3 regions of the Acinetobacter sp. DL27 genome follow, and region 2 is predicted to be linked to each of the others. Evidence: predicted binding sites of a transcription regulator. Region 2 holds the regulator's gene; each other region holds the start of a gene.
What was found. Region 2 encodes PhoB, which activates phosphate uptake and scavenging genes when phosphate is short. Its sites were predicted from a motif close to TGTCATNAANCTGTCATAA; they were not measured.

Region 1: the regulator PhoB is predicted to act here: its motif matches at 2,119-2,137, upstream of AC0KVP_RS11620 (inorganic phosphate transporter).
Region 3: the regulator PhoB is predicted to act here: its motif matches at 1,714-1,732, upstream of AC0KVP_RS05195 (NAD(+) kinase).

What each region holds. Positions count from the first base shown of each region.
Region 1 is NZ_CM147947.1:2,395,847-2,400,063, reverse strand. It holds gene metH (methionine synthase) at 1-1,757, opposite strand, end outside; gene AC0KVP_RS11620 (inorganic phosphate transporter) at 2,184-3,803, shown strand; gene AC0KVP_RS11615 (hypothetical protein) at 3,893-4,217, opposite strand, start outside.
Region 2 is NZ_CM147947.1:104,864-109,080, forward strand. It holds gene asd (archaetidylserine decarboxylase) at 1-807, shown strand, start outside; gene phoR (phosphate regulon sensor histidine kinase PhoR) at 903-2,261, opposite strand; gene phoB (phosphate regulon transcriptional regulator PhoB) at 2,271-2,981, opposite strand; gene AC0KVP_RS00450 (TetR/AcrR family transcriptional regulator) at 3,196-3,894, opposite strand; gene AC0KVP_RS00455 (SDR family NAD(P)-dependent oxidoreductase) at 4,098-4,217, shown strand, end outside.
Region 3 is NZ_CM147947.1:1,075,155-1,079,371, reverse strand. It holds gene AC0KVP_RS05205 (hypothetical protein) at 1-189, opposite strand, end outside; gene AC0KVP_RS05200 (YeaC family protein) at 443-709, opposite strand; gene AC0KVP_RS05195 (NAD(+) kinase) at 713-1,651, opposite strand; gene mrcB (penicillin-binding protein 1B) at 1,803-4,199, shown strand.

The sequences.
Region 1 (4,217 bases), 1.2 Mb from region 2:
TTAATGGCATAGTAAAGGAACACAGAGTGAATCGCTTCACGTACAGGTTCATTACCACGGAATGAGAAGGAGACGTTAGAGACACCACCCGAGATCATGGCATGCGGTAGGTTTTGTTTGATCCAACCTGTGGCTTCGATAAAATCGACGCCATAGTTATTATGTTCTTCAATCCCTGTTGCCACGGCAAACACGTTCGGGTCAAAAATAATATCTTCCGCAGGGAAGCCAACATCATTGACTAAAACATCATAAGAACGCTTACAGATTTCACGCTTGCGTTCTGCGGTATCTGCTTGACCAGTTTCATCGAAGGCCATGACAATAATCGCAGCACCATACTGGCGACATAAACGTGCTTTTTCGACAAACTCGTCATAACCTTCTTTTAAGGAAATCGAGTTCACGACAGGTTTACCTTGTACACATTTTAAGCCTGCTTCAATGATTTCCCATTTTGATGAGTCAATCATGATTGGTACACGAGAGATATCAGGCTCAGATGCCACCAGATTGAGAAAATGTACCATCGCATTTTGCGAATCGAGCATGCCTTCATCCATGTTGATGTCGATGATCTGTGCACCAGCAACGACTTGTTGCTGTGCAACCTCTAGGGCTTCAGCAAATTTTTCTTCACGGATTAAGCGTAGGAACTTTTTTGAACCTGTAACGTTGGTACGTTCACCGACGTTAACGAATAATGAATCATCATAGATGTTAAATGGTTCTAAACCACTGAGACGACATGCAGGTCTGGTTTCAGGAATCTGACGTGGCTGAATGTCTTTCACTGCATTGTAGATTGCACGGATATGATCAGGCGTTGTACCACAGCAACCACCTGTAATATTGATCAAACCACTTTCTGCAAATTCTTTAATGAAGGCTGCGGTTTGCTCTGGGGTTTCATCATATTCACCAAAGGCATTTGGTAAACCTGCGTTTGGATGGGCAGAAACAAAGGTATCTGCAACATCAGCAATGGTTTTAACGTGTGGACGCATGGCATCTGCACCCAAGGCACAGTTAAAACCAATTGAGAGTAAGTCACCATGACGCACCGAGTTCCAGAACGCTTCTGCGGTTTGACCTGTAAGAGTACGACCAGATGCATCGGTAATGGTACCTGAAATCATCAACGGCAGTTCATGACCAAGTTGTTTGAATACTTCTTTCACCGCAAAGATCGCGGCTTTACAGTTCAAGGTATCAAACACGGTTTCAATCAAGATGATGTCGGCACCACCTTCGATCAAGGCATGCGTTGCTTCGATATAGTTTTCTTTCAGTTCATCAAAGGTAATGTTACGGAACGCTGGGTCATTTACATTTGGTGAAATTGAACAAGTACGGGAGGTTGGACCAAGTACGCCTGCAACAAAACGAGGTTTGTCTGGAGTCGAATACTTTTCACAAGCTGCTTTAGCTAAACGTGCTGCTTCACGGTTAATCTCTGGAACCAAATCTTCCATGTGGTAATCCGACATTGAAACACGTGTGCCGTTAAAGCTGTTGGTTTCAATAATGTCTGCACCTGCATCGAGGTAAGCTTCATGAATGCCTTGAATAATTTGCGGCTGAGTCAGTACCAAAAGGTCATTATTGCCTTTGAGGTCAGAAGCCCAATCTACAAAGCGTTCACCACGATAATCTCCTTCTTCGAGCTTGTGGCGCTGAATCATGGTACCCATTGCACCATCGATAATAAGGATGCGCTCGGCAAGAAGTGCTTTTAAGGTGGCAAGTGTAGACATTCAAAACTCACAAACAGGTTTTCAAAACGTGCAATATTTTAGCAGAAAAGCAGGTTGATTGATGCCTAATTCAAGTGGTATTGGCTATATGGCAAATAAAAAAGGCTGATTTAGCTTTAGTTTTCACGAAAGTGAAATATAGACCCGCTATGTTTATAGATCAGAATAAATAGAGATGAAAAATATTGATTGGAGCAGATTGTTACAGACAGCATAGTCAAATGTAAGAAAATAATTCAGCGTAATCCGCACCGAAAAGTTAAATTTTGAGCCAGTACATTGCGTTCAAGGCTTATAAGCGATTTACTGCTGATCTAAAATAAGCCAATTATGAAAAAATTGGCTTCATGTGACACGCATTTGTCATATAATTGTCACAATTAAATTGAACAATAGGGGATATTGATATCCTCTTTAGCCGTCTGCATGAATTCTAATATTCCTCCCGTCCAAGATCAGGTGCACGTGACACAGGTCAAGTCGACGAATGTGCACGTACCTACACCGAAATTTTTTATGCCGGTGTTTTTAACGGTCATTATTTCAACGCTAATTTATATTGGCTTTCAGCTTTCTGCTGACTTATCGCATGTTCCTGCACTGAATCTTTACTCTTTAATCCTTTTAGCAACGGCATTGTTCATTGCTTTGGGTTTTGAGTTTGTAAATGGCTTTCACGATACTGCCAATGCGGTTGCAACGGTCATTTATACCAATGCACTGTCTGCACCTGTTGCGGTGATGTGGGCAGGTTTCTGTAACTTTCTTGGGGTTATGGTCGCAAGTGGTGCAGTGGCTTACGGTATTATTGCGTTGCTGCCCGTTGAATTGATTATGAATGTCAGCTCAGGCGCAGGTTTTGCCATGGTGTTTGCCATGTTGATTGCTGCGATTTTGTGGAACTTGGGCACATGGTTCTTGGGTATTCCAGCATCGAGTTCACATACTTTGATTGGTTCAATCTTGGGTGTGGGCATTATGAACTACCTGATGCATTCAGGCAGTGGTGCTTCGGGTGTAGATATGGATCAGGTGATTAAAGTCGGTAAAGCTTTACTGTTTTCACCCATGATCGGTTTTGCTTTTGCAGCAGTGTTGTTCTTATTGGTGAAAAAAATCTTTAAGAAACAACTGGAACTGTTCCAACCACCTGAAGGCAACAAACCACCACCGCCACTGATTCGTGCCATTTTGATTTTTACCTGTACAGGTGTGAGTTTTGCACACGGCTCAAATGATGGTCAAAAAGGTATGGGTCTAATCATGCTGATTTTGATTGGTATCGTGCCTTTGGCTTATTCTTTAAATAAGAATTTAGATTCACAGCACATTCAGTCATTTGCTCAACTTTCAGATCAAACTGCGGCTGTGATTTATCCGAATCATAACGATATTGCAGATGAAAAAGCCCGTACGGTGATCACGCAATATATTCAAACTAAAGAAATGACCCCAGAAGTTGTACCTGCTTTAGCCAGTTTGACAGATCATTTGGGTGAGCGTGTCGGCCATTATGGAGATCTTAAAGATATTCCTGAAGCTGAAGTTTCTGCACTACGTAATGACATGTACTTAAGCACGACAGCATTCAAACGTTTGGATAAAGCGGATCAATTGCCAGCGATGTCGGAAGCGGGCAAAAAGACAGTAAAAGAATATCGTAGTAACCTTGATTCATTCTTGCAGTACATCCCAACATGGGTGAAAGTGGCTGTGGCATTGGCTTTAGGTCTAGGTACGATGGTCGGTTGGAAGCGTATTGTCGTGACTGTAGGTGAGCGTATTGGTAAAAACCATATGACTTATGGTCAAGGCATGTCAGCAGAATTGGTGGCGATGACTACGATTGCAGCCGCTGATGGCTTTGGTATGCCAGTATCGACCACACACGTCTTGAACTCTGCGGTAGCAGGGACTATGGTGGCAAACAAGTCAGGTCTGAACTTTGCAACAGTAAGAACCATTCTTTCGGCTTGGATCTTTACCTTGCCAGCAACGATCTGTTTATCAGGTGGTTTGTTTTGGTTGTTCCTACAGTTTGTTTAATCTGATTGGTGAAAACCAATGATAAAAAAACGCTACCCAAGGTAGCGTTTTTTTAGCTCTGTATTTTATTGAAGCGGGTATTCAAGGTCTTACTTTTTCAGTAAAGCAAATACTTTGTTGAGTGGTAGCTTGTCTGCGGCAAAACCGTAAAGCGCAGCAAACGGCAGTGCGGTACGTGCCAAATAAGCTACACGCCATAAGCCACCGTGATTGGCGCCGTGCATCATCAGCTCTAAAGGATGTTCAAGTTTGTTTTCTGGATTGGCTACAGACTTAGAATTACGCAGGTCATGGATCCATAAGGCTGCCATAATGGCATTGGTGGTTGCGGGCTTAAAGGCTTCAACATCAAACAAACTCGCCCCATTAAATGCTGCTTTGAGCAGTGGGTTTTTGGTGACAGAATGCGTGGTG
Region 2 (4,217 bases):
CAACGTGTTGTACCCCAACATCAGTTATCACGTGTCGTGGGCAGAGTCGCAGCCAGCGAAAATCCGATTGTGAAAAATGCGGTAATCACTGCGTTTAAAGCACAGTATGGCATTGATATGTCGATTGCTGAGCAGAGCAATGCACTGAAATTCAAGTCCTTTAATGAGTTCTTTACTCGTGCATTAAAAGAGGGTGTACGTGATATTGATACCGATGCGACCAGCATTGTGTCACCTGCGGATGGTGCGATTTCACAGTTGGGTCCAATTGTGGAAGGTGATATTTTCCAAGCGAAAGGACAAAAATTCACCGTTGATAATTTAATTGCAGATCCGCAGTTGGCTGAACCGTTTAAAAATGGTCAGTTTGCAACGGTGTATTTATCGCCTAAAGATTATCACCGTGTGCATATGCCATTTGCAGGCACATTGACGGAAACCTTATATGTACCGGGTGAATTGTTCTCGGTCAATCAAACCACTGCTGAAAATATTCCAGGCTTGTTTGCACGAAATGAACGTATGGTCTGTTTATTTGATACAGAAATTGGCCGTATGGCCGTAGTTCTCGTTGGCGCCATGATTGTGGCGGGGATTGAAACGGTTGCAACAGGAAAAGTGAAGCCTACCGGCCGTTTAGAGCTAAATCAGCATGACTTGTTCTTGGACAAAGGTGCTGAACTCGGTCGTTTCTACCTAGGCTCAACCGCTGTGGTACTGTTTGAAAAAGACAAAATGACGTGGGATACTGCCTTTAAAGCCAACTCGACTGTGGTGATGGGTGAAGCGATGGGGCATACGTTTTAATCCTTTCAGCTCTCGGTCACCGTCCTTGTTAAACGGACGGTGAGAGACAAAAAAGCACCGATATCGGTGCTTTTTTCATGCTTTTGAAGAAAGGCTTATTCAGGATTATAGGTGCGTTCTTTGGGAAAAATCACTTTAAAAATAGAGCCTTGATTTTCTTTGGATTCAATTTCTAAATGTGCTTGGTGCTGCATTAACACGTGTTTCACAATTGCGAGTCCTAAGCCTGTGCCACCCGTTTGTCGACTACGTGCGCTGTCGACACGGTAGAAACGTTCGGTTAAACGGGGCAGGTGCTTAGGGTCAATGCCTATGCCAGTATCTTCCACGGTAAAATAAGCCTGTTCACCATTGTCATGCCAACCCATGGTCACCGTTCCGCCTTTCGGGGTGTATTTGATGGCATTGGTAATCAGGTTACTAAAAGCGCTGGCCAACTCCATATCTGAACCGATTAAGTCGCAGTGACTGTCGATGTCGAGATTGAGCGTATGCCCATAATCAATATTATAGGCATGTGCATCGTCATAAAGTTGGTTCATTAAGCTAGGCATATCAATGATTTGATTTTTAGCAATTTGCTTGTCATTTTCTAGGCGTGACAGTAATAGCAAATCATTCACCAAGGCATTCATGCGTTTGGCTTGTGCCTGCATTTGGTCAAAGGCCCGCTTCCAACGTGGGTTGAGGTCTTCTTGGTCGGTAAAGGTCTCAATATAACCACTGAGTACTGTGAGTGGTGTGCGTAGTTCATGTGAAATGTTATCGACAAAGTCTTTACGCATTTGTTCGAGATTGTGCATGCGGGTCACGTCATAGGCGACTAGTAAGCGACTTTCACCACCAAATCGAGTCATTTTGACTTGAACATAATGTTCATCAAAACTGGATGACTTCATTTTTAAGCCATCTGGTGCAGCATCAATATTATTGTAATAATCCACAAAACTCGGTTGGCGTAATAAAGTCAAAATATTACGGCCACGGTCATTTTGTTCGATGCCTAATAACCGTTCTGCAGCAGGGTTCCACCATTCAATTTGTTGCATGTCATCGATCAGCACCACTGCTTCTTGCAAAGCGACCAAGGATGACTGCGCCCGATCAATCAACCCGACCATTTCCGCTTGTACAATACGTTCTTGGCGCTGTGCACGATAGACATTGAACAATAATGCCCCCCAAATGCCCCCAAGGTTGGGTGGAACTTCGTAGGGACGATTGGAAATCCAGTCATTGACTAAATACAAAGAGCGCATTTGCAGAATAAAAAAAACGGCAAAAGCAAAGGAAATACACGTCCAAAAATAACCGACGCCAAAGCCAATCAAGCTTGCAATCAGCAAGAAAAAGGCAAGGAGACGTAAGTCCTGTTTGGCAAAGCCCCATAAACTGCTGTATCGCGTTTTTTTATGCTCGCGTGCAAGTTCAGGGACCGGGTAGGGTTCATACATAAAACAAAATTAACCTAGGGCGATATCCGCACGTGTAGAGAATCGATAGCCTGTACCCCGAACTGTTTGCACAAAGCGATCTGCCGCATAAGGCTCAAGCACTTTACGTAAGCGGCGAATATGCACGTCGATGGTACGGTCTTCAATATACACGTTTCCGCCCCAGACTTGGTCAAGAAGTTGTGCACGGGTGTAGGCACGCTCAGGATGAGTCATGAAGAAGGCCAATAAACGATACTCGGTTGGCCCCATGTCGAGGAAATTATTGCCAAAGCTGACCCGTTGGCTGACAGGGTCTAAGATTAAGCCATTGGCATCAATCGATTTTTCACCACTGAGCGCGTTAGCGCGGCGTAAAACCGCTTTAATACGTGAAACCAATTCGCGGGTCGAAAACGGTTTAGTCATGTAGTCATCTGCACCAGCATCTAGACCTTGCACTTTATGGTCTTCTTCGCCACGTGCCGTGAGCATAATCACTGGAATTTCAGAGAGATTTTCATCGCGCTTGAGACGACGACATAAGTCTACGCCACTGACGCCACCAGGCATCATCCAGTCGAGCAAGATCAAAGCAGGGCGCTGATCCACAATCATTTGGTGGGCTTGTTTTGCATCTTCGGCTTGTAAGCATTGAAAGCCTGCCATATCCAACGAGGTGTGAATCATTTCTCGAATGGGAAGTTCATCATCGACGATTAAAATGTAGTCATCTTTCACAACGCAATATCCTATTGTAGGTAACGGCAGGCCGTTTTAATTTTATGACAGGCTTATTACAAAGATTAATTATGACAGTATCATTGCAAAAAACAGACGATTGATGAAATTTGCAAAAAAATGTGACAAAAAATCGTCATATTGGGATTCAAAATTAATGGAAGTTTAATCTAAATTGCATTCGGAAATGCCGATTGCATCCAAATGAAAAGTCTTAGACATCCAATTTTGCCCGTGTATTCGGGTCTGAAAAGGTTTCTAGGAGTGAAATAAACACAATACGGCTGGAGGATAAAACTTCTTCAAAGGATTGTTTAAACCCACTAACCACCCAACGGATCGCAATTTGTGTGACATAGCCATTGAGACCTGTGGCGACCAGCGAAATTTCTCGTTCGGACCGGTTAATTTGCGGCATCATTAGCATCACAAAGGCTTGAATCATTCGGTCAAAACGGGTCATGGTTTCATGAATGGTGGCTTGGTTATGTAATTCTTGGACCAACATTGCATCGATATAAATAATACGCGCCATGCGGGGGTTGTCTTTTAAGGTAGTGAGCAGGGCACGCAGTCCTGCATCAATCATTTTGTATGGATCTGAAGAGGCTTGCATGATGGCTTGCATGACATTGTGCTGTAACTCATCGATCAGCTTTAAAAAAATGGTTTGAAACAGCTGCTCACTTTTTTTAAACGACTCATAAAAATAACGTTCGGTAAGTTTGGCTTCATTACAAATATCTTTCACCGTCACGGCAAAAAAGCCGTGAGTACCGTAGGCTTCAATTCCTGCTTCAATGAGTTTTTCACGACGCAGCTGTTTACGTTCAGAAAGCGATAAGCCCTTGAATTGTCTTTCTTTGGTTTTATTATTATCGCTGTTTTTTTGTACTGGTTCAGATGCCGTCATCAGATTTCATCGCCCTATTTGAAAGCCAAGGTTTTGCATAGTTTAGCAATAAACCACGACTCTACCTATGCGTAGGCTTTAATCTCTATGTGGTTTTCATGGACTTGACACTTTTGGCTATTAAATTTATGACAATTGATATTGTCAATTATAAAAAAAGCATCTACAGTCAATGTACAAAGATAAAGGACAACCACAATCTCATGAAGAATTTTAAAAATAAAGTCGTGGCAATTACAGGTGCAGGATCGGGTATTGGCCAACAATTGGCACTTTTATTGGCCAAGGCGGGCTGTCATGTATCATTGAGTGATGTCAATGAA
Region 3 (4,217 bases), 970 kb from region 2:
TTTTATCTTTTTCGATGCTTCGCCTGCATGGGCGTTATGGATCTTTATTCCAATCAATAACATTGGATAACCATCATTTTTCATTGATGTATATTGCGTGACGGGATTTTGAAAATTTTGACTCGGTAACACAGAAACATCTAATAAACATTCAATTTTTCTTGCATCAGTTGCTGTCTCAGCAAATATAGCTAAATTCTAAAAACACTAGCACATGGAAACATCTGTAAAACCTCATTTCCTATGGTTTTAGGTGTGATAATAAATTAAGTATTCAGCTATACATTGATCGAAATTGCAGTAATGAAGAATAAACTGAGTCGAGTGAGCTTTATTATTTTATAAGCATAAGGATTGAAAAAGTTTGAAGGTTATTCTTTTAAATTGAGTTGTTGAATCACCAAGCATCTCTTGCTAAGCGATTCAACGTCTTTTTAATCAATTAAATAAAGCGAATAGGTTTAAATTCTGGTTCAGGAACATGAGAATCACACTCCTCACCTTCCTCTTTGTGCCCTTTATCGATATAACCCGTACGTTCTTTTTCAGGCGTATTCTGATGCTCCCAAGCAATAACGGCTTGCATACAAGTTTGACGTTGTTCAGCAGTCAACGCAACGCCATTCGGCCATTTACCAATTTCTACAGCTGTTTTTAAACGCTCAACAATATCGGCATCTAAAATAGAAAGCATCTGTTCAATATTCATGATTTAATCCTGTTGAAAAGAGTCAAAATCTTGGTTCCAACCGAGTTTAGTACGGCATGACATATAAAAATCATAACCCGGTGGATGTAATAAATTCAGTTTAAAGGGGTGCTTACGAATATGTAAGCTGTCACCCACATTGAGCGAAACACTGTGTTGACCATCGGCACTGACCATCGGCAAGACACGGTTTTCACGAATCAGAAGCTTAATTTCACTATGACCACCCACCACAATCGGGCGTGAAGACAAGGTATGAGGATGCATCGGTACCAAAGCAATCGCATCCATCCCCGGATGCACGATTGGGCCACCACCTGACAACGAATAAGCGGTTGAACCCGTGGGCGTCGATACAATCAAACCATCACTGTGTTGACGGTAGACGTATTGACCATCGATATTCAGTTCGAAGTCAATCATATGCACCGATTTGCCCGAGTGTAGTACCACATCGTTTAGCGCAATCGCATCATAAATGGTTTCACCTTGTGAGCGAATTTCCATTTCCAATAAGAAACGACGATCTAACTGAAACTCACCTTTTAAGACTTGATCGAGCTTAAAAATCACTTCAGTCGGCTTGATGTCGGTTAAAAAACCCAAACGGCCTCGGTTTACACCCATTACAGGGGTATTGAATTTGACCAAGGCACGTGCAGCATGCAGAAGTGAGCCATCTCCCCCCACCACAATCACCAAATCGACCACTTCACCCAGAAGTGCACGACTCACCGTTTGTGTGTTTTTATAAGGAACAAGTTCAGCGGTTTGCGCATCAAAAACGGGATGTAACCCTAAGCTGAGTAGATGATCATGAATAAGACATAAGGTTTCGACAACTGAAGACTTATCTGGACGTCCAATTAAGCCTATGTTTCGAAATGTTTTATGTGAAATTTGCACCTGCAACATCGCTCCGCTACGATTCCCGCCTATCATAACATTATTTATTTAAATTGATTCAAAAACTAAAGTGACTGCTGCTACACGCGGAATTGTCTATATTTCAGTTTGTTCACAGTTTAATTATTGCAAATTAGCGAAAAGCTTCGCATGATTAGCACAATTTCTCAGGATCTTATTCGTATTTATGAAGTCAGAACGTGGCATAGGTTTAATTGCACTGATCTTCTGCATCTTAGTCATTGCAGCATTCTTGGTGTTTAGTATTTATTTAATAAGACTCGACTCCGTTGTACGTGACAAGTTTGAAGGCAAGCGCTGGGACATTCCTGCGAAGGTATTCGCACGCCCACTCGAAGTGTATACCAATGCCCCTGTCAGTCAGGCTGACTTCACTCAAGAGTTAAAACTTTTGGGCTATAAATCCTCGGAAAACTATACCAAATCAGGGAACTTTGTCAGTTCTGGCAATGAGCTATATGTACACACTCGTGGCTTTGACTTCGGTGATAGTGTCGAGCCTGAACAAGTGCTTAAAGTCACCTTTGCGGATGAGCAAGTGGCTGAAGTCAGTGCAACTAAACCCTCATCTACAGGGATTGCACGTTTAGAGCCGATGCTGATTGGCGGGATTTATCCGCAGCATAATGAAGACCGTGTCCTAATTAAACTCGACAAAGTCCCTAAGCCCTTAATTGAAGCTTTAATTGCAACAGAAGATCGTAATTTCTATAGTCACCACGGCGTTTCAATTCGTGGTACGGCACGTGCGATTGTGAGTAATGTCACGGGTGGAAAACGTCAAGGTGGTTCAACACTGACCCAACAGTTGGTGAAAAACTTCTATCTCACCCCTGAAAAAACCATTAAGCGTAAAGTCAATGAAGCATTTATGGCTTTATTGGTCGAGTTTCACTATGACAAAGATGAAATTTTAGAAGCCTATCTCAATGAAGTGAACCTCGGGCAAAACGGCAACTATTCTATTAATGGCTATGGTTTGGCTTCGCAGTTTTACTTCGGTATGCCTTTGCGTGAGCTAAATATTGCGCAACAAGCTTATTTGGTAGGTTTGGTACAAGGTCCAACCTTATATAACCCTTGGCGTAACCCAGAAGCTGCGAAAAAGCGCCGTAATATTGTTTTAAACAACATGTTGGTCATGGGCTATCTCACCCAAGAACAATATGAAACTGAAACGGCCCGCCCTTTAAATGTGATTGCCAAACCGACTCTCGGCCCTTCACGTTTCCCAGATTTCTTAGACATTGTACGCCGTCAGTTACGTACGGAATACCAAGAAGGTGATTTGACCAACCAAGGTCTACGCATCTTTACAACGCTCGATCCAATTGCCCAAACCAAAATTCAAGATGCCTTTAAATCGACTGTTGGTCGCTTAAGCCGTGGCTCAAGCCGTCTAAAAGAGCTACAAGGTGCGGTGTTGGTTGCACACCCTGAAAATGGTGAATTGGTCGCAGCTGTTGGTTCAACCCAAGACTTTACTGGTTTTAACCGTGCACTCGATGCCAAACGTCAGGTCGGCTCACTGCTTAAACCTGTGATTTACCTCAGTGCGATTCAGTCGGGACGTTACAACTGGGCTAGCCCAATTGAAGACAGTAGTATTAGTATTCAAGCCAATGGTAAAGCATGGACACCTAAGAACTATAGCGGTGGCGAACATGGCGTTGTGCCGATGGTACAGGCACTGTCTAATTCATATAACTTATCAGCTGTTCGCCTTGGTCAAGAGTTTGGTTTATCAACGTTTAGCAATCACCTAAAACGTTTTGGTGTGACCAGTAATATTCCAACCTATCCATCCATTTTCTTGGGTGCGGTAGACATGTCTCCGATGGAAATGCTCAGCATTTATGGCAACTTTTCCACAGGCGGTTTTAAGTATCCGACTAAATCTATTCGTACTGTTGTCGATCAAAATGGTCGCTTGCTGACCCGTTACGGTTTAAATGTCCAACAAACCATTGACCCTGCTTCTGCCTATGTCCTGAATTATGGTCTACAACAAGTGATGACTTCAGGTACAGGTCGTTCAGCGTATAACACTCTACCGAACTCGCTTAAGCTTGCAGGCAAATCTGGAACCACCAATGACACCCGAGACTCATGGTTTGCAGGTTACTCGGGCAACTATGTTTCTGTGGTTTGGCTAGGTTTAGATGACAACAAACAAACTGGCTTAACCGGTTCTTCAGGTGCGTTGCCAGTGTGGACCAATGTAATGAGCCAACTGCGTCAAAAACCAGTCAACTTACGCCAACCGGATGATGTGCAATGGCATTGGATTGATCGTGGCACGGGTTATCTTGCCGCTCAAGGTTGTGAGGGTGCAATGTATATTCCCCTCTTGCGAAACACCGTACCACGCAAAGCAACCACATGTGGCTTACCGCATTATCAAGTTGAACCCACTTACAATCCTGAAACAGATGGTTACCAAGCTACACCTGAACAAGGCGACAGCATAGACAACTATATTCGTGAAAGTGAATCGAACATGCAGCGAAACTTAGAAGATGAGACGCAAGTCATTTCGAGTGGTAGCTATCAACCTGAATAAATAGGACGGATTTAAATT